Regions from separate parts of the Mesorhizobium sp. M0998 genome, predicted to be linked through region 1. Evidence: riboswitches for the same ligand, from Rfam matches in the RefSeq annotation. Region 1 holds a riboswitch; each other region holds the start of a gene.
The links. A riboswitch is a leader RNA that binds a small molecule or an ion and turns the genes downstream of it on or off. The one in region 1 is predicted to bind cobalamin.
Positions count from the first base shown of each region.

Region 2: linked by a shared signal. The riboswitch ahead of metE (5-methyltetrahydropteroyltriglutamate--homocysteine S-methyltransferase) and the one ahead of NKH59_RS16325 (DUF1636 family protein) in region 1 are both predicted to bind cobalamin.
Region 3: linked by a shared signal. The riboswitch ahead of NKH59_RS30260 (CbtB domain-containing protein) and the one ahead of NKH59_RS16325 (DUF1636 family protein) in region 1 are both predicted to bind cobalamin.

Region 1 covers NZ_JAMYND010000015.1:44,565-50,968, reverse strand. Annotated here, with positions in the region: gene NKH59_RS16335 (cobaltochelatase subunit CobN) at 1-2,641, opposite strand, end outside; gene cobW (cobalamin biosynthesis protein CobW) at 2,660-3,700, opposite strand; gene NKH59_RS16325 (DUF1636 family protein) at 3,697-4,131, opposite strand; cobalamin riboswitch at 4,170-4,373, opposite strand; gene NKH59_RS16320 (winged helix-turn-helix domain-containing protein) at 4,403-5,602, opposite strand; gene NKH59_RS16315 (NADH-quinone oxidoreductase subunit A) at 5,938-6,303, shown strand; gene NKH59_RS16310 (NuoB/complex I 20 kDa subunit family protein) at 6,294-6,404, shown strand, end outside.
Region 2 covers NZ_JAMYND010000048.1:6,688-13,091, reverse strand. Annotated here, with positions in the region: gene pdxR (MocR-like pyridoxine biosynthesis transcription factor PdxR) at 1-84, opposite strand, end outside; gene NKH59_RS28955 (trans-sulfuration enzyme family protein) at 167-1,399, shown strand; gene NKH59_RS28950 (dihydrodipicolinate synthase family protein) at 1,452-2,354, shown strand; gene NKH59_RS28945 (FMN-binding negative transcriptional regulator) at 2,389-2,607, shown strand; gene metE (5-methyltetrahydropteroyltriglutamate--homocysteine S-methyltransferase) at 2,715-5,051, opposite strand; cobalamin riboswitch at 5,147-5,347, opposite strand; gene NKH59_RS28935 (hypothetical protein) at 5,902-6,156, shown strand.
Region 3 covers NZ_JAMYND010000056.1:7,696-14,099, forward strand. Annotated here, with positions in the region: gene NKH59_RS30250 (heparan-alpha-glucosaminide N-acetyltransferase) at 1-543, opposite strand, end outside; gene NKH59_RS30255 (SRPBCC family protein) at 762-1,169, opposite strand; cobalamin riboswitch at 1,279-1,476, shown strand; gene NKH59_RS30260 (CbtB domain-containing protein) at 1,513-1,692, shown strand; gene NKH59_RS30265 (CbtA family protein) at 1,708-2,490, shown strand; gene cobU (bifunctional adenosylcobinamide kinase/adenosylcobinamide-phosphate guanylyltransferase) at 2,483-3,004, shown strand; gene cobO (cob(I)yrinic acid a,c-diamide adenosyltransferase) at 3,006-3,623, shown strand; gene NKH59_RS30280 (hypothetical protein) at 4,121-4,435, shown strand; gene cbiB (adenosylcobinamide-phosphate synthase CbiB) at 4,463-5,434, opposite strand; gene cobD (threonine-phosphate decarboxylase CobD) at 5,433-6,404, shown strand, end outside.

The sequences.
Region 1 (6,404 bases):
AGAGGTCGATGACCAGCGAGCGCGGCCAGTCGCCATGCGATTGCATGTAGCTGCGGACGACTTCCTCCGCTGCCACCTTGCCCAGATCATAGGCGGTCGGCGTCGGCATGGTGCGCGGGTCGGCGGTAAACAAATTGCGGCCGGTGGGCAGCACATCGCTCCGGCCACGCGCCGGCGCACCGGCCGGACCGGCAGCGACGTGGCGGCCGTCGAGGGCGGCAAGCAGCGCGGTTTTTTCAGCTGCCGCGCTTTGCCGCCGCAACGGATCAGCCTCGCCTTCCGGCGAGCGGCCGTAAATGTGCAGGCCGTCCTTGATGGCGAAATCCTTGAGATCGCAGAGCCAGGCGTCGATGCGGCGCAGCGCTTCGTCGGGGACGTCGGTTTGGGCAACCCCGGCTTCCGAGGCGAGGCCGGTCTTTTCCGCCGTCTCGACGATCAGCTTCGCCAGGCGGTCGCGGCGGCGGCGGTCGAGCCCGTCGGCCTGGGCATATTCGTCAACCAGTCGTTCAAGCCGGTGCTGGTTTTCGTCCAGCCCGGCGCCGGTCAGCGGCGGCGGCAGATGGCCGAGCGTGACGGCGGCAATGCGCCGCTTGGCCTGCGCTGCCTCTCCCGGGTTGGAGACGATGAAGGGATAGATGACGGGCAGGGGACCGGTGACTATCTCGGGAAAGCAGTTTTCGCTGAGCGCCACGGTCTTGCCGGGCAGCCACTCCAGCGTGCCGTGGGCGCCGACATGGACAATTGCATGGATGCCGAGCGACTTGCGCAGCCAGAGCCCAAAGGCGACCAGCGCATGGCGCGGCGGCAGCGTCGGGTCGTGATAGTCGGCGCGGCGGTCGGCTGAGCGCCCGCGGTCAGGGGCGAGTGCCACGGTGACGTTGCCGAAGGTGGCTGTGCGGAAGGCGAATTGTTTTTCGCTGACCAGCAGCGAAGGTTGGCGTTCTGTCGCGCCCCCCTCTGTCCTGCCGGACATCTCCCCCTCAAGGGGGGAGATTGCGCTGTTGTCTCTACTTTCGCCAATTACCGAGGGCCTTAAGGGAGAGCCGGTGGCGGAACTGCTAATCTCCCCCCTTGAGGGGGAGATATCCGGCAGGACAGAGGGGGGTGCCTCGCACAAACCTGTCTCATCTTCTGGATTTCCCCATGCGGCTTCCACCGCAGCGATGGCCGACGGCGGCAATTCCGTCGAGAAGGTCAAATACTCCTTCAATGCCAGCCCATGGCCGCCCTTTTCCAGCGTCTCCAGCAACTCGCGCGGTGTTTGCGGAATGCTTTCAACGGCGTAGCCCTGTTCGCTGAGGTCGTGCAGCATTGCCAGGACGCTGGACGGCACGTCGAGACCAACCGCGTAGCCGGTGCGACCGGGGGCGCTCGGATAGTCGGGGATCAGGATGGCGAGCTTGCGCTCCGCACGCGGCGACCGCTGCAGGCGCACGAAGGCCTCGACACGGTTCGCCACTTGCGCCACGCGGTCGGGCTCAGGCCGGTTGGCGAAGGCGCGGAAGGCCAGCGCCGGGTCGGTTTCGCTTTCGCCCTTGAATGAAATGGCGCCGGCCAGGATGCGGCCGTCGAGCTCGGGCAGGACGACATGCATGGCAAGGTCGGCGGGCGCCAGGCCGCGCTGATTGGTTTGCCAGATGTCGCGGCGGGTGGTTGCGACGATGACCTGGAACACGGGCACGCCGGCGCGGTCGAACAGGGTTTCAACGCCGGGCTCGGCACCCGAGGCGAAAGCTGTGGCGGTGATGATGGCGGCAGGCTTCAGGGTTGCGAGCGCGGTTGCGACAAAGGCGAGCGACGCCGGGTCCTTGAGGCTGGAGACGAACATAGGCACGGGAGCCATGCCGCGGTGGCGCAGGGCTTCGAAAAGCGCGTCGATGGGCGCGACATCGGCCGCGAGCAGCATCGAACGGTAGAAGAGAATTGGCACGACGTCCCCCTCCCCCTCGAGGGGACCCGCAGGGCCGGGTGGGGTCGTCACGGCAGTGCTCGACGTTTTGTGCAGGCGCGCTTCGGAGAGGACCCCACCCCCGGCCTGCGGCCGGGCCCTCCCCTCGAGGGGGAGGGGGACACCGCGTTCTACGACCCCCAGTCCCGGCTCGTAAAATCCCGCCTTTGGCACGCTAACAGGTTCGGCTACCGCCGCACCCGATCCAGCGAGACTTGCCAGCCTCTGCACCAGCGCCGTCATATTTGCCGGCCCGCCCTCGCGGAAGTAGCCAAGCAGGGCGTCCAACTCCTCGCGCGGCAGCGTCGAGCCTTCGATCAGTCGCAAATCCTCGTCGTGGCTCTCGCCCGGTAGGAGCGCCAGCTTGATACCGCGATTTCGCGCGATAGCGGCGAGCTGGTCGCAGCCATAGCGCCACCAGTCATAGCCGCCGAGGATGCGGACCAGAATGACCTTGGCGTGGCGGGCGACACTGTCGATCCACAGGTCGACGGACATCGGATGGCGCAGGTCGCGCAAGGCGGCGAGCCGCATCGACGGCAGGCGGTGCGCATCTGCCTTCCACGCCGCCGCCAGCCCGGCCAGGTCGCTGTCGGTGAAGGACAGCGCCACGACATCCGCAGGCGTTTGCCTGAGATCGACAGGCTCGGCGAGATCGTCGAGCGAGGCGGATGTGGTGGTGAGGATGTGCATCGCGGCTCGTACCTGGGGTCAGCCGGCGAGGATACGCTCGATGGCCGGGCGGTTCAGCCCTTTCAGGCCGATGACGACGAGGCGCGAGCGGCGGTCGTCTTCAGCGGTCCAGGCGCGGTCGTAATAGTGGTTGACGCGCGGACCGACGGCCTGCAGCAGGAGCCGCATCGGCTTGCCGCCGACTTCGACGAAACCCTTGACGCGCAACACGTTTTCTTCCTCCGCCGCCGTGGCGACGCGTTGTGCGAGCTCGTTCGGGTTGGACACAGATGCGATGTCGATGACGAACGAGTCAAAATCGTCATGTTCGTGGTCGAGCTCGTCGTCGTGGTGGGTCTTGCGGTTCTCGATGTCGTCCTCGACGGCGAGGCCGAGGCCGAGCAGCACCGAAGGGTCGACCTTGCCTTGCGAAGTCGGTACGATCTTCACCGCCCGCGCAACGTGCTTGCCGATGACGGCATTGGCACGGGCCGAGCCGGCTGCGTCCATCAGGTCGCTCTTCGACAGGATGATCAGGTCGGCGCAGGCGAGCTGGTCTTCGAACACTTCCTCGACCGGATCGTCATGGTCGAGCGTCTCGTCCTGCGCCCGCTGCGCCTGCAGGGCGTCCATGTCGTTGGCTACGCGGCCATCAGCCAGCGCCGGTCCGTCGACCACGGCAATGACGCCGTCCACCGTCACGCGGCTTTTCACCGACGGCCACTGGAAGGCCTGGACCAGCGGCTTGGGCAAAGCGAGGCCGGATGTCTCGATCAGGATGTGGTCGACCCTCGGCGTCAGCGACAGGATCTGGTCCAGCGCCGGGACGAAATCATCGGCGACGGTGCAGCAGATGCAACCATTGGCCAGCTCGACGATGTTTTCCTCGGGGCAGGTGTCGATGCCGCAGCCCTTCAGGATCTCGCCGTCGATGCCGATGTCGCCGAACTCGTTGACGATGATGGCCAGGCGCTTGCCTTTGGCGTTTTCGAGCAAATGGCGGATCAACGTCGTCTTGCCGGCGCCGAGAAAGCCGGTGACCACGGTGCAGGGAACGCGCGAAAGGGAGGCAGCGGTCATGTCAGGTCCTTCAACAGGTCAAGGGGAGGGATGCGGGCAACCAGGCCGCGCTTCAGGCAATCGGGACGGCCGCGCCATGGAATGAGCCCATCCGTCGAGGTGGCGAACAGCTTTGCCCCGGTGACGAGATCGGCGCCGCTGGTCGTGGTCAGATCACCGAAGACGTAACTCCAGCAGCCGTCGCGCAGCATGGCCGCGCTGAGCCGGCGCTTGCAATTGCCGAGGCATTCGACGGCGCGGATTTTGATGTTTTCGCTGGAAGCAGCGCGGCGCGTGTCCTCTGCGAGCAGTTCGCCGGCGCGCGGATGAGCGTCCGAACCGGTCTCGTCACGGCAGGACGAGCAGACGATGACGGTAACGCCGGCCGGGGAATCACCATGGCCGGACAATAAATCCGCTGTCTCAGCCGGAAAACTGCTGTCGCGTTCCAAATCAGGCTCCTTGCCCGGAAAACCCGCCAGGCCATCGGATTCTTAGGTCCTAGACGGCAGGTCTCCTGGCTCGCGGGTCATCGCCTGGGTGCCGCCTTCCCGGGAATATCCCAGTGGTTTTCGGCCTTGGCTCGTCGCTTACAGTTGCGGGGACAGCCGCGGATTTGAAATCGAGATTTCGCACCGCATTCCCTCTTGGCCCCTGCCGTTGCGGGCAGGGGACCGTCTGGAACCGATTTAGGCTTGTGGAGGCAGTCGTGTCAACGCACGTCTATGGCGCGGCGATGTCCGCGAGCGGCCGGCCCAAATCGCCGGCAGCGGTCACCTCGATGCGCTCAAGCCCGAGCCAGCCCTGCATCTGCTTCAATTCCTCGAAGAGTTCGGCAGCGGTTTGTGGCGGGGCGCCGGGCTCCGCATAGGCGGCATGGACGCGCAATACGCCGGCCGGACGGTCGGCCCTGAGGTCGACGCGCCCGACGATGCTGTCGCCGAGCAGGAATGGCAGCACATAATAGCCATACCGGCGCTTTTCGGCCGGCGTGTAGATCTCGATGCGGTAGTGGAAGTCGAACAAGCGCTCGGTGCGCGACCGCTCGAAGACGACGGGATCGAACGGCGCGAGCAAGGCGCGCGCCTCGATCCTGCGCGGCAAACGGGCGTCGTTGTGGAGATAGGCTGTTTTGCTCCAGCCTTCGACGCTCACCGGCAACAGGTCGCCGGCCTCGACCAACTCCTCGATGCGGCCCTTGATGTCGGCGGGCGAGAGGCGGAAATAGTCGCGCAGGTCGCCTGCCGTGGCGATGCCGTGGGCGCGGGCCGAGATGCGCAGCAATTCGCGGTGAGCATCCTCGGGACAGGGAACCGGTAGCGCGAGTACCGCCGGCGGCAGCACGCGCTCCGGCAGATCGTAGAACCGCTCGAAGCCGCGGCGATGCGCCGTGGTGATGCGGCCGGCCCAGAACAGCCACTCGAAGGCATGCTTGGCATGGCTCCAGCCCCACCAGCCGCCCGAACCCTTCTGGCCTTCGAAAGCCGACGCCGCGATCGGGCCTCGTTCGGCGACCTCGCGATAGATGTCTTCGATATAGGCGGCGTGCTCGCGGCCCCATTTGGCCAGTCCGCTGTACATTTCGTCGCCGCGTTCGGCCCGCTGCATGCGCCAGCGCATCAGCGGATAGGTCTCGACCGGCAAGAACGAGGCTTCATGCGCCCAATACTCGAAGACCATGCGCTTGCGCGTGACGGCGGCGTTGTCGAGCAACGCCAGCTTGTAAGGGCCAAGCCGCGAATAAAGCGGCATATAGTGGGCGCGCACCACGGCGCTGACGGAATCGATCTGCAGCAGGCCGGTACGGGCAAGCACGCGGGCCAGATGCCGGCGGTCAGGCGTGCCGGTGGGGCGCGGGTCATTGAATCCCTGTGCCGCCAGCGCAATGCGGCGGGCCATGGCAAGCGAGATTTTTTCCTTCATGAAGGCGGCATCCGGACGATTTTGGACAGAGAAAATGACCTGCGATTCCGTGCCATGCTAGCAGGGTTTTGGCGGCATCCATGTCAGGAGAGAAAAGTGGAGTAAAAAGTGAAGGAAATCAAACAGGAGCGGATCGGACCAGTTTTCCCGGATATGCCGTCCAGCACCGCGATTTGAACAAGGTTTGACTTGCTTCGCCGAAAGCGCTGCGCTAACCCTCGCCGCGTTGCAGCATAGAGCCCCCTTAAAACGGTTCAGTGGTTAAACTGTCACGCTTCCGCAAGTGGGTCCGGTGCTGTAATCAGAGTGGATTGGCCGCAACGGAAAGCTGCAGAATGAACGCATTGTTGAGTTCGTACCTGCCCATCGTCCTGTTCATCGGCGTGGCGCTGGTCGTCGGACTGGCGCTGCTCGCCGCACCCTTCCTGGTGGCCTATCGCAACCCCGATCCGGAAAAGCTTTCGGCCTATGAGTGCGGCTTCAACTCGTTCGACGACGCCCGCATGAAATTCGACATCCGCTTCTACCTGGTGTCGATCCTGTTCATCATCTTCGATCTGGAGGTGGCCTTCCTGTTTCCGTGGGCGGTGTCGTTCAGTCAGATCGGCATGCTCGGTTTCTGGTCGATGATGGTGTTTTTGGCGGTGCTGACCATCGGCTTTGCCTATGAATGGAAAAAAGGAGCGCTGGAATGGGATTGAACGACAGTTCCGGTACGCTCGTCGCGCCGAAGCCCAAGGGCCTCATCGACCCCAACACCGGCAGGCCGGTCGGGTCCGACGATCCATTCTTCCTGGAGATC
Region 2 (6,404 bases), on a different contig from region 1:
TTGCTCGCGAAGAGCCTCGTAGATCTGGCGTGCACCCATCGCGTGCGAGCGACCTGCAGAACCGGCACTTGAAGACTGGACCATTTCATTCATTGCTAACTGGATATTTCACATTGGCCAGTTTGCCGTCAATCTTTCGGAAACCCAAGAAAGATCTAGAGGCCGAATGACCCGTTCCTATCAATCCGAAACCGATGCTCTCACGCGGTCGCCCAACGACACCGGTCCCGGATTCGCCACCCGGGCGATCCATCATGGCTACGATCCGGCCCGCTTTTCCAATGCCGTTCAGCCGCCAGTCTTCTTGACCTCGACCTATGGATTCGAAAGCGTGGCAGCGAACGAGGCCGCCGCCACCCTTGGCGGAAGGCTCTATGCGCGCGAATACAATCCGACGACGGAGATCCTCGAGCAACGGCTCGCCAATCTGGAAGGAGCCGAGGCAGCTTTGATCGTTGCCTCGGGGATGGCGGCTTTCGGCACACTGATCTTGTCGCTCCTGTCCCAAGGCGATGAACTCATCGTCCACAAGACGCTTTATGCGAACACGCTTGCCATGGTCGAACAGGCGGTCCCCCGCTTCGGCATCAAGGTCGTCGCGGTCGACCTGTCCGATCCTCACAATCTCGATGCCGCGATCACCGAGCGGACCCGGCTTGTTTTCTTCGAGACGCCGGTGAATCCGCTGAGCCGCATCCTCGACATCGCTGCCATTGCCGAGCGCGCCCACGCGCGCGGTGTAAAGGTTGCAGTCGACAGCACCTTCGCCTCGCCCGCGCTCCAGCGGCCGCTCGAACATGGGGCCGACCTCGTGCTCCACTCCCTGACCAAATACATCAATGGGCACGGCGATGCCCTTGGCGGGGCGATTCTCGGCGACGCGCAAACGCTCCGCACGCTGCACGAAACGGGCCTGCGCTACATCACCGGCGCAGCGCTCTCGCCCATGTCAGCCTTCCTGATCCTGCGCGGTCTGAAGACGCTCACGCTGCGCATGGAACGCCACAGCGCCACGGCCCTTGCGGTGGCTCAGGCGCTCGAGGCGCACCCGGCGGTGGCATGGGTGAGTTATCCCTTCCTCGACTCGCACCCTGATCAGGTGACGGCGCGAAAGCAGATGTCCCAAGGGTCGGGCATGTTGGCCTTTGGCCTCCACGCTGGGTTCGAGGGCGCGCGGCGGATGATGGACCGGCTCAACCTGATCACCCGGGCTGTCAGCCTCGGCGATGCCGACAGCCTCATCTATCATCCGGCAAGCCTGACCCGTGCTCGTCAGCCGATCCGCAAGGATGCGCATCTGGCCGATGGAGTCGGCGAGGACCTCATGCGTCTCTCGGTGGGTCTTGAAGACGCCGATGACCTAATCGCCGACCTGCGGCGGGCTCTGGACGCCCTGTGATGACCTGTGGTCCGGCCAGTCCTGCGCTCGCGTACAAACCCGGAGCCTTGCCATGGCATTCCTGAGCGGCCTTTCCGCGTTTCCCATCACGCCGACCGATCGGGACGGCCGCGTCGATACCGTTGCTCTGCGCAAGCTGATTGCCAGGCTTTGCGCCGCTCAGGTCGATTCCATCGGTCTTCTCGGCAGCACCGGCACATACATGTATCTGACGCGCGAGGAACGGCGACGGGCGCTCGCCGAGACCTTGGACGAAACCGGGGGACAAATGCCGGTCGTGGTGGGTGTGGGCGCGCTGCGCACCGACGAAGCAGTGAGGCTCGCGCAGGACGCTAAAGCCCTTGGGGCTGCCGCGGGGTTGCTTGCCGCCGCCTCTTACACCCCGCTCACTGATGACGAGGTGTTCGAACATTTCTCCACGGTGGCGCGCGAAAGTGGCCTTCCGATCGTCATCTACGACAATCCAGGAACGACGCATTTCCGTTTCACCCCAGCACTCGTCAGCCGCCTGGCAAAGGTGCGGGGGATCGTCGCTATCAAGAATCCGACAGACAAGGGCGATGCGATCAAGAGCCATCTGGCCGACCAGAGGCGCACTGTGCCGGAAGGGTTCTCGATCGGCTACAGCGGCGACTGGAACGCTGCAGAGGCCATGATCGCTGGCGCTGACACATGGTACAGCGTCCTCGCGGGCATCCTGCCCGAGGTCTGCACAAAGATCGTCACAGCGGCGCAGCAGGGCGATGCGGCCGAAGCGCGACGGATCGATGCCGCGCTTGCGCCGCTCTGGAGCCTCTTCAAGGAGTTCTCGAGCCTTCGCGTCGTCTATGCACTTGCCGAATTGCTCGACATTGGCCGTGCCGACCCCCCGCGTCCCATCCTGCCTCTGCCCTCAGCAGCGAAGCGCCAGATCGCCGCCGCGTTGGAACGCTTGCCATCGGATGTCAACCGGTGAATAGCGAACCCGGCGGCCAGTGAAGGAACGTGTCATGTATGTACCCGCGCATTTCGATGAACCGAGCCGAGAAGTCCGCTACGAACTGATCGAGAACAGTGCACTTGGCATGCTGATAACCCATGGCCGGAGCGGTCTCGACGCCAATCACATCCCCTTCGAACTCGACACGTCACAGGGAGAAAACGGTACCCTTTACTCCTGCGCGATTAATACACGTGCCGAAGGAAAGTGCACATTCTCGCTCGAGTGATTTATTTCAAAAGATGTGATCGCGTTTTGGCACATTCACGGCCGACATGCGGCAGCCGGTCACTCACCACATGGTGAGCAACCAGGAAACCCTCCGGCCTACACTTTCTACCGGAGCGCACGTGCTGCATCGACCATGTTCATCAGGGCAGGGCGGACCTCCTCCCATTTGCGTGTTTTGAGGCCACAGTCCGGGTTTACCCACAGTTGGGAATCCGACAGTCGCTCGCGGGCAAGCATGACGAGATCCGAAATCTCGCCGACTTCCGGGACGCGTGGTGAGTGAATGTCGTAGACTCCGGGACCGATTTCGTTCGGATATTTGGAGCTCGTGAAGGCGTCCAGCAGTTCCATCTTCGAGCGCGACGTCTCAATCGAAATGACATCCGCATCCATTTCAGCGATCGCGTCGATGATCTCGTTGAACTCCGAGTAGCACATGTGGGTATGGATTTGAGTCGCGTCCTTTACACCCGTTGAAGCGATCCGGAAGCATTCGACAGCCCAGTCGAGATAGTCTTTCCAGTCAGACTGGCGCAGTGGCAATCCTTCGCGAAACGCGGCCTCATCGATCTGGATCATCCTTGCGCCGGACCATTCGAGATCCGTCACCTCGTCGCGGATGGCGAGCGCGATCTGGCGGCATGCTTCGGAGCGGGGTACGTCGTCGCGAACAAAAGACCAGTTGAGAATGGTCACCGGGCCTGTGAGCATTCCCTTCACAGCGTTTTCCGTAAGCGACTGGGCGAATTGCCACCAGCGCAGCGTCATCGGCTTGGGCCTCGATACGTCGCCGAAGATGATGGGGGGGCGCACGTAACGCGACCCATAGCTCTGCACCCAGGCATGCTGGGTGAAGGCGAAGCCGGACAGCTGCTCGCCGAAATACTGTACCATGTCGTTTCGTTCGAACTCACCGTGCACCAGCACGTCCAGCCCGATCTCTTCCTGCCAGCGAATTGCAGCCTCGATCTCCTTCTTCAGGAAGGTCTCGTAGTCGACATAGCTCAGCTGGCCCTTCGCATGAGCGGCCCGCGCCCTGCGTACCTGCGGCGTCTGCGGGAAGGACCCGATGGTCGTCGTCGGGAACGGCGGCAGCCCGAGCGTGCCGGCCTGGACTCTGGAGCGCTCGGCAAAAGCGCTCTCTCGTCGCTTCATGCTGTCGTCAATGCTGGCGATCCGTCCCTCAACAAGCGGGTCATGGATCTTCGTGGATGTCACGCGAGTGGCGGCAGCCTCGGCAGACGCTTTCAACGCGCCTGCCACCGCATCCCTGCCTTGAGTCAGGGCCTGGGCCAGCAACACCAACTCGTCGGTCTTCTGGGTCGCGAAGGCGAGCCACGACCTGATGTCCGCGTCGAGTTCCGTCTCCATGCGGAGGTCGATCGGCACATGCAGCATCGAGCAAGAAGGCGCGATCTCGACGCGGTCCAAGGGCCAGCCGGCGACGATCGGTTTGATGCGGTCGAGAATGGCGGGCAGGTTCGCACGCCAGACGTTGCGGCCATCGATCAAGCCAAGCGAGAGCACCAGATCCTTCGGTGCGAGCCGACCCACCGTTTCCAGCTGCTCGGGAGCGCGCACGAGATCAATATGCAGCCCGGCCAGGGGCAGAGAAACCGCGGTTTCGAGATTGTCTCCCAGCGGCCCGAAATAGGTAGCCAGCATGATCTTCAGCTCGGGCGCGGCTTTCGACAGCTGGCCATAGGCGAATTCGAACGCAGCTCGTTCGTTCGGGTTCAGATCGAGGACAAGCGCTGGCTCATCGATCTGCACCCAGTCGGCTCCAGACAGCTTCAGCCTCTGCAGGAGTTGCTCGTAGACGGGCAGCAGCCGCGGCAGGAGCGCGATGGGATCGAATCCTTCGGCAGGCGATTTCGCCAGCTTGAGGAAGGTGATCGGTCCAAGGATGACTGGGCGTGTGTGAACGCCGAGAGCTTTAGCCTCGATGAAGTAATCGACCGGTTTCGTCGACGAGAGGGCGAACGTCTGATCATCGTTGAGTTCCGGCACAATGTAGTGATAGTTGGTGTCAAACCACTTGGTCATTTCCATCGCGGTTAAATCAGACCGATGAGCCGCCTGCTGGTGACCAGCGTGTCGACAATCCTCCGTCTGACCCTGGTTGCCCCGCGCCATTGCGAAGTAGATGTCAAGTGGAACCTCGCCGCTATTCCAGCCGTAACGGGATGGAACGGCGCCGACCATGGCTGCGGTGTCGAGCACATGGTCGTAGAGCGAGAAGTCGTTCGACGGGATTTTCGACACGCCGCGATCGTGCTGCTCCTCCCAGCTAGCGGCACGGAGCGCCTTCGCGGTCGTGAGAAGGTCGGCAGCGGACGATTTTCCGGACCAGTAGCTTTCAAGCGCGAATTTCAGTTCTCGCCGACGACCGAATCGGGGCACGCCGAGCGTTGCTACAGGAATTTGCTGAGAGACAGTCATGCCAGACCCCGATGGTTGGGGCGTCGGTGACAAGGAAGGCGCTAGCAGGCCGGCACGAACGCCAGGCTGCAGCGGCCACCGAGACACCCCGCCCGTGGACGTAATTCGCCGTGGCAGGTCTCCTGGCTCGCGGGGTCATAGCCTCTACCCGTCTTCCCAAGGCTATTCGCCTCAGTGACATGAGTGGGGTTGGCTCGCCGCTAACAGTTGCGGGGGCAGCGCCGGCATCGCACCGGCTTCCCTCTTAGCTCCGCTGCGGCAGCGCCGTACGGAGAACCACGACGCGGGAGACAATTACAGCAGTTCGCTTCTTTGTCAACGCCGCATAAAGAAATGTTTATGTCGTTATGTTAAATTTCCGTTGGCATGTTCCAAAGGTCGCCTCGAAAGCGAAAACTGTGGAAGCCTTGAGCGGCCGGTAAATCAAAGCAATGACGCACGGCGCCCTTGTCCAGGAGGATAGGAGTTCGTCGGCTGCCGGCAGCAAACATACCGGCAAGCGCCGTGGTGCTGCTTAGCGCATCATGCGAACCACCTCGGCGTCGAACTTCGGCTCCGAGGTTCCGACCGCTTCGTTGGTGATCTGCTCGCGACCATATTCGGCTCAATGGCGAGGCTGTTGCCCATGTGGAAGCTGTTGGCCGTGATGCCCTCGGTGATATGACACAACGATTTCGGGGGAGCACACCGAGGCCAGGCGCAGCGGCGTGTTGCGAAGTGATCGAGGCCAATGTCTCGAACTGCTTGTTCGCAGCCCACCGGCTCAAGGTAACCCGGCTCAAACCACCGGGCCAGCTCAAGTCCTGTCCAAATGAGGCCTGAGCGGCAAATCGTCGTGCACGCGCACGGTTTGGCGTTCGATCTTGTGATGCGTCTTGGGCGGACAATCGCCACGGTGCAGCGCGCAGAAGCGGTCCCCAATTGGGAAGCCGAGGGCGGTGAGGGCAAGCCGGCGCCACAGGCGGAAGGGGACTTGGACCTGTTTGCCCTGCTGGACCACAAGTTCGCGACACAGGGCCTCAAGGAGAAGACCAAGAGTGATTATGCGCGGGACCTCGCCAAATTCATCAAAAGCAGCGGGCAGTCAAAGTTCGGCGCCGATTGACATGGAGATAGCCATCGCGGCGGACCGCCCAGGCGGACCGCAAGCCGGAATACAACCGGGTGCAGGCGGCCAAGCTCGTCCACAAGATGGCGTCGGGCACACACCGGCGATGGGAGAGCGGACCGTGGAGTGCAGGAACTTCACGCCTATCCACGCTCCCGTGGACGTGTCCTGCGGCACATCGGCAGCGATATTGAGGAGGCAGTTGAGCGTCTGGTCGAGCACTCTTACCTGCCACTACCTACGCT
Region 3 (6,404 bases), on a different contig from region 1:
GTCGTTGGAGCGCGGGTTGGTCGCCGACAGGCCGACCCACCACAAAGCCGGATGATCGAACGTTTCGGATCGCAGGTAGAAAGGCGCAGCGACGACGAATACGGCGACAAGCAGCGTCAGCAGCGCCGGCAGGCGCAGGAACGCCAGGCCGAGCAGGCTGGCGAGCGCGATCTCATGCAATATGCCGAAGAAGATGAAGCCGTCGGGCGTGGCGATGCGGGTGACCAGCGATATTGCGAGCGCTGCCCCGGCAACCATGGCGAAGCGCTTCCAGAAGCCGGTCCAGCGGATTTTTTTGCCATGGGCGAGATAGAGGCTGATGCCGACCAGGAACAGGAAGCTCGAGGCGATGCAGCGCGCGTAGATTTTCCACCAGCCGAAGGCGGTGAGGCCGGGATCGGTGTAGCCGAAGAATTCGACGTCCCAGGTGAAATGATAGCTCGCCATGGCAAGCAAAGCGATGCCGCGTGCAATGTCGATAACGGCGATGCGCTTCGACTTCGGTTGATCCTGAACGGCTGCGGTCGGCGTGTCGATGCTCATGGTCTCGCTGTCTTGATTCAGCCCCGGCAAGACGACTATCACGGTTGCCACCGTCAAAAGAAGCAGGACCTTGCGTCGTGTTGGCGCCGGTCGGCATCAGGGCTGCTTTAGGCCACAGCCGGAAAGCCTTTGGCCGGCGTGCTGGCGTTCTTCGGCCTGGGCGCGGTTTTCGCGACGCTCGGGCTGCTGGCGGTGGCCTGCGGCTTCGTCACCTGGCGTTATCTGCCCAAATCGCTTTGATGTGCGAGCGCCGCATGGCGCTCGCGCACCCAGTTGTGGAAGCGGTGCAAGTCGTATTCCTCGGGCATCAGCACGCCGGCCTTGTGGCGCATCGAGCGCAGGCCCATCTGGTTGACCTCGCAGATATCAGCATCCTCCTCCAGCACCTGGGTACCGAACGCGACGATGTTGTCGATATCGGCGGCCGGATCGGCGAGCGCTTCGCGTCGCGGCAGACGAGCAGCCAGTTGCGATACCAGATGGCCTCGAGATCGCGCTGATAGGCTGCGATGTCCCAATAGGCTGTTTGACGGCAGCGTCGGCTCGGGCCGCGTCAGGCCGTTGTAGGGAATCGCTTGTTCGGGCTGGGTTGCATGCCGGCTTCCTCCCCATCCGCCAGCCGACACCCGGCTGCGAAAATTGTCAATCGCGGCGCCGGTCTGCGAACTTGGCGAGGCGGCGCATTCGCCACACGATCCGGCGGAATTTGGTTTGCCGGGCGCGGCGATTCTGCCTATAGTCGCTGATGTCGTCGGTTCCGTTTGGAACCAAGAGGGAATGCGGTGCGGGCGAAATTGTTTGCCCAATGCCGTGGCTGCCCCCGCAACTGTGTGCGGTAGTCCTCTCCATATGCCACTGAAGGTTCGCCTTCGGGAAGGTGGGGAAGGGCGCTGATCCGCGAGCCAGGAGACCTGCCGGCGACAGGAAACTGACTTCTATGCCCTCGGGTGGAGGGCGAAAGGACAAGACATGAATACCGCTTCCGTTTCGCTCGGCGCTTCCGCCTCCTCGCAGTCGCGTCTCATGCAGCTGGCGCTTGCTGCATTCCTCGGCATTTTCGTCATGGGCTTTGTCGGCTTCTCGCATATCGATGCGGTCCACAATGCCGCGCACGACTATCGCCATTCGATGGGCTTTCCCTGCCACTGACAAGGGGCTGACATCATGACACTGTTTCGCAACGTCGTGTTCATCGCGGCGATCGCAGGGCTTGTGGCCGGCGTGGCTCTCGCCTGCATGCAAGCCTATGCCACGGTGCCGCTCATCCTGAAGGCGGAAGTCTACGAACAGGCCGGCGGCGGCCATGACCATGCCGCGGCACCTGCGGCACCGGCCGAAAACGCCGCGGGCACGACGGCTATGAGCAGCGCCGCGCCGGCACCGGCTGAAGCAATGGCTCCGGCGGAAGACGAAGGCTGGGCGCCGGCCGACGGTTTCGAGCGCTTCGGCTTCAGCGTCGTTGCCAATATCGTCACCGGCATCGGCTTTGCGCTGGTCCTGATCGCGGTTTCGGAATTCGCCGGCGGCATCGGCAACTGGCGCCAGGGCCTGTTCTGGGGGCTTGCCGGCTTTGCCGTGTTCACGCTGGCGCCGGGCCTCGGCCTGCCGCCGGAACTGCCGGCGATGCCGGCGGCCGACCTTGTCCAACGCCAGATCTGGTGGTGGGCAACAGTGGTGGCGACCGCCGCCGGGCTCGGCCTTATCGCCTTCCGCAGATCGTTGCCGCTGGCGATCCTTGCCGTAGCGTTGATCGTGGCGCCGCATATTGTCGGCGCGCCGCAGCCCGATAGCTTCGAGACGGCGATCCCGGAAGGCCTGCACCACCAGTTCGTGGTGGCGGTGACGCTGACCAACCTGGTGTTCTGGCTGGTGCTCGGCGCGGTCGTCGGCGTGGTGCGCGGACGCTTCACGGGCACGGCGACCAGCCTGCGCGACAGCTTTGCCTGACCGCGCGGCGGGGGCACTGCCCCGGGTCATCGGCGGGGCGCGCCCCGGCAAGCGCGCGCATGCCGAGAGCCTGGTGACGGTCGGCCCGCCGCCTTGGAGCTATATCGCCACGGCGCAAGCCTATGACGACGAGATGCGCCAGCGCATCGCGCTGCACCGCTCGCGCCGCGGCGCCGGCTGGACGACCATCGATGCGCCGCTCGACCTTGCCGGCGCGATCGGAGCGCTGCCTGACGGCCAGCCGGTGCTGATCGATTGCCTGACGCTGTGGCTGACCAACCATATGCTGGCCGACCATGATGTCGAGGCCGAATGCCGGAGGCTGGCCGATGTGCTGTCGCGGCCGCGTGGGCCGTGGTTCGTGGTGTCCAACGAGGTCGGCCAGGGCATCGTGCCGGACAATGCGCTGGCAAGACGGTTTCGCGACGCCGCCGGCCGGCTGAACCAGGACGTCGCGGCTGTTGCCGGCACCGTGCTTTTGATGGTGGCGGGGCTGCCGCTCAAGGTGAAATGACATGGCTGATACTATCGATCCCAAGGACGAGGAACGCCACCGCGCCAAGATGGCCAAGCGCAAGGCGGTGCAGGACGCCGAGGTCGCGGCCAAGACGGTCAAGAAGGGGCTGCTGATCGTCAACACCGGACCGGGCAAGGGCAAGACCACGGCCGCCTTTGGGCTGGCGCTCAGGATGCTCGGCTATGGCAAGCGCGTCGGCGTCGTTCAGTTCATCAAGGGCAAATGGCACACCGGCGAGAAAGACGCCTTTGCCGCCTTCGGCGACCGTGTCGTCTGGCACGCCATGGGCGAAGGCTTTACCTGGGAGACACAGGACCTGAAGCGCGACATCGCGGCGGCCGAGGCTGCCTGGGCGAAAGCGCTGGAGCTGATGGCCGAGCCGTCGATCAGCCTCGTGGTGCTCGACGAGCTGAACATCGCGCTGCGCTACGACTACCTCGATCTCGAAAAGGTGGTCGCGGCGCTGAAGGCGCGTCGCGAAGGCCTGCATGTCGTCGTCACCGGCCGCAACGCCAAACCGGTATTGGTCGAGGCGGCCGATCTGGTCACCGAGATGGGCGTGACCAAGCACCACTTCTCCGCCGGCGTGAAGGCGCAGCAGGGGATCGAGTTCTGAGGGGTGTTGCTGGCGCCTCTTCTTCCTTCTCCCCTTGTGGGAGAAGGTGGATTGGCGCGCAGCGCAAAGACGGTTGAGAGGTGCTGGCCGGGGCGCTGTTGGTGCCAAGCTGGAACACCCCTCATCCGGCCGCTTCGCGGCCACCTTCTCCCACAAGGGGAGAAGGGAAAGCCGCACGAAGCGGCTCGCCCCTGGAATGGTAAGGGTGAGGGGCGGCGCCGACCTGACGCGATTATTTGAGGCGTAGCCTTATTTTGTTCTTGCTTTGTGCCGGCAGCTATGCTACTAATTTGGCTATGGTGCTAATTGGGCTCCAACGACCCGTCGCTTGGCGGTTTTTGTTTCGCCTGAGATCGGGCGAAGATCACAACAGAATTACGACCGTCGAGATTACCCCAAACAGTGCGATCAGCAGAAAATCGGCGATCCGGTAGAGTTTCAGTGCCGCCGGATCTCAGGGATAGAGTTCTGGTCGCTTGCGAAGCTGGAGATTGTTCGTGGACCAGGCGGTAATCGTCTATCTTATTCTCAATGATGGTCAGTTTGGTGCCGCTGACGAACGCGAATCCATTTATGCGCTCGAGGATCGGCTAGAGAAAGCTATCGAGGATGCATCGGTCGGCGAGTTTGACGGTGACTTGTTTGGTGAAGGCGAATGCATCCTTTACATGTATGGGCCAAACGCTGAACGACTTTTTGTCGTAGTCGAACCCTTATTGAAATCTTCTCCCGTAGCTGCCGGTGGGTACGCGATCAAAAGGTTTGGCGTGGAAGCCGATCCGAGCGCAAAGGAAGTCCGTGTTACCTGGTAGGTCGGGTTTGCCGACCCATTCGGACGTTCACGCGGCGATGACGATCACCGCGACCACGCCGAACAGCGCGATCAGCAGTAAGTCGGCGACGCGGTAGAGTTTCAGCGCCCGTCGGATGTCGGTGCTCTCGACATCATCGCGCCGGCCGCCTTCGCCCATCAATGCGTCTTCGACCATGACGCCGTCATAGGAACGGCGGCCGGCGAGCGCCAGGCCGAGCGCGCCGGCCATCGCTGCTTCCGGCCAGCCGGCGTTGGGCGAGCGGTGTTTTTTCGCATCGCGCCGCACGGCGTGCCAGGCGCCCTTGGCGTTGGCGCCCTTGACCAGAAAAGCGGCGAGTACGATCAGCAGCGCCGTCAGCCGCGACGCCGGCAGATTGATCCAATCGTCGAAGCGCGCCGCCGCCCAGCCGAAGGCTTCGTGGCGCGGGGTGCGATGGCCGATCATCGAATCGGCGGTGTTGGCGGCCTTGTAGGCGACGCCGCCGGCGAGCCCGCCGATACCGAGCCAGAAGGCCGGAGCGACGACACCGTCGGAGAAATTCTCGGCCAGGCTTTCGATCGCGGCGCGGCAGACAGCGGCCCTGTCGAGCTTTTCCGGGTCGCGACCGACGATCCGCGAGACGGCAATGCGGCCTATATCCAGTCCGCCGCTGTCGAGTGCGTCGGCGACCGCTTCGACATGCTCGGCCAGGCTCTTCTGCGACAGCAGCGACGTCGCCAGGATTGCGGTGACCAACCAGCCGAGGGGAATGCTCCAAAGCAAGGTTTCGAGCCAGAGGGCGAGGGCGGCCGGCACCAGCACGATCACCAGCAGCGCGACGACGCCCCAGCGGCGACGGTCGGCGTCGGAATCAGTGGCGCGGTTGAGCCTGCGGTCGAGAAAGGATATCAGCCTGCCGAACCAGGTGACGGGATGGCCAATGGCATCGAAGAGCCGGGCCGGGTAGCCGAGTACAAGTTCGATGGCCAGCGACAGGAAAGTGATCAGGATCGGCATGAAGTCTCTTGATGGAGTGACGGCGGCAGTTGACCACGGCGGAAGCCTTGGCCGGGCGAGGGCGCTTTTCCCTCACGCGCCGCTGCCTTTCGTCGACCTCTCGACCGGGATCAATCCGCACTCCTACCCGCTTTTCGATTTGCCCGCCACCGCCCTGTCGCGATTGCCGGAAACAGCGCGCAGCCGCGACTTGGCTGAACGCGCGGCAAGCGCCTATGGCGCCCCGTCGGCGACGAATGTCGCAGCGGCGCCCGGCACGCAGATCCTGTTGCCGCGCGTCGCTTCCCTGGTCAGCCCGGGCACGGCGCTGGTGCTCGGGCCGACTTATGCCGAGCATCGGCGGGCAGCGGCGATCGCCGGCCATGCGGCGGCTGAAGTCCATGATTTCGAAGCCCTGGCGGCGGCCGACCTTGCCGTCGTCGTCAATCCCAACAACCCGGACGGGCGCGTCGTCGAGCGCGAAAGATTGCTTCGACTTGCCGGGATATTGCGCGCCAGAGGTGGGCTGCTGGTGGTCGACGAGGCCTTCATGGATGTCGGCCCGCGCAGCGAAAGCCTGGCCGGCGACGTCGACCAGGGCGGCATCGTCGTGCTGCGTTCGTTCGGCAAGTTCTTCGGCCTGGCCGGCCTGCGGCTTGGCTTTGCACTGGCCGATGCGCTGACGGTCGAGCGGCTGGAGGCGCAATTCGGGCCATGGGCGGTTGCCGGGCCGGCGCTCGAATATGGCATAAGGGCGCTTGCCGATACCGGCTGGCAGGCCGGGATGCGGCGCCGTCTGGCCGAGGATGCCGCGCGGCTCGATACGCTGTTCGGCCGCTTCGGCGTGCCTGTCGCCGGTGGCACCGCGTTGTTCCGCTATATCAGGCTGGCGGGCGCCGCCGGCCTGTTTTCGGTGCTCGGCCAGCGCGGCATCCTGCTTCGGCATTTCGCCGATCGTCCGGATGTGCTGCGCGCCGGCCTGCCGGGAGCC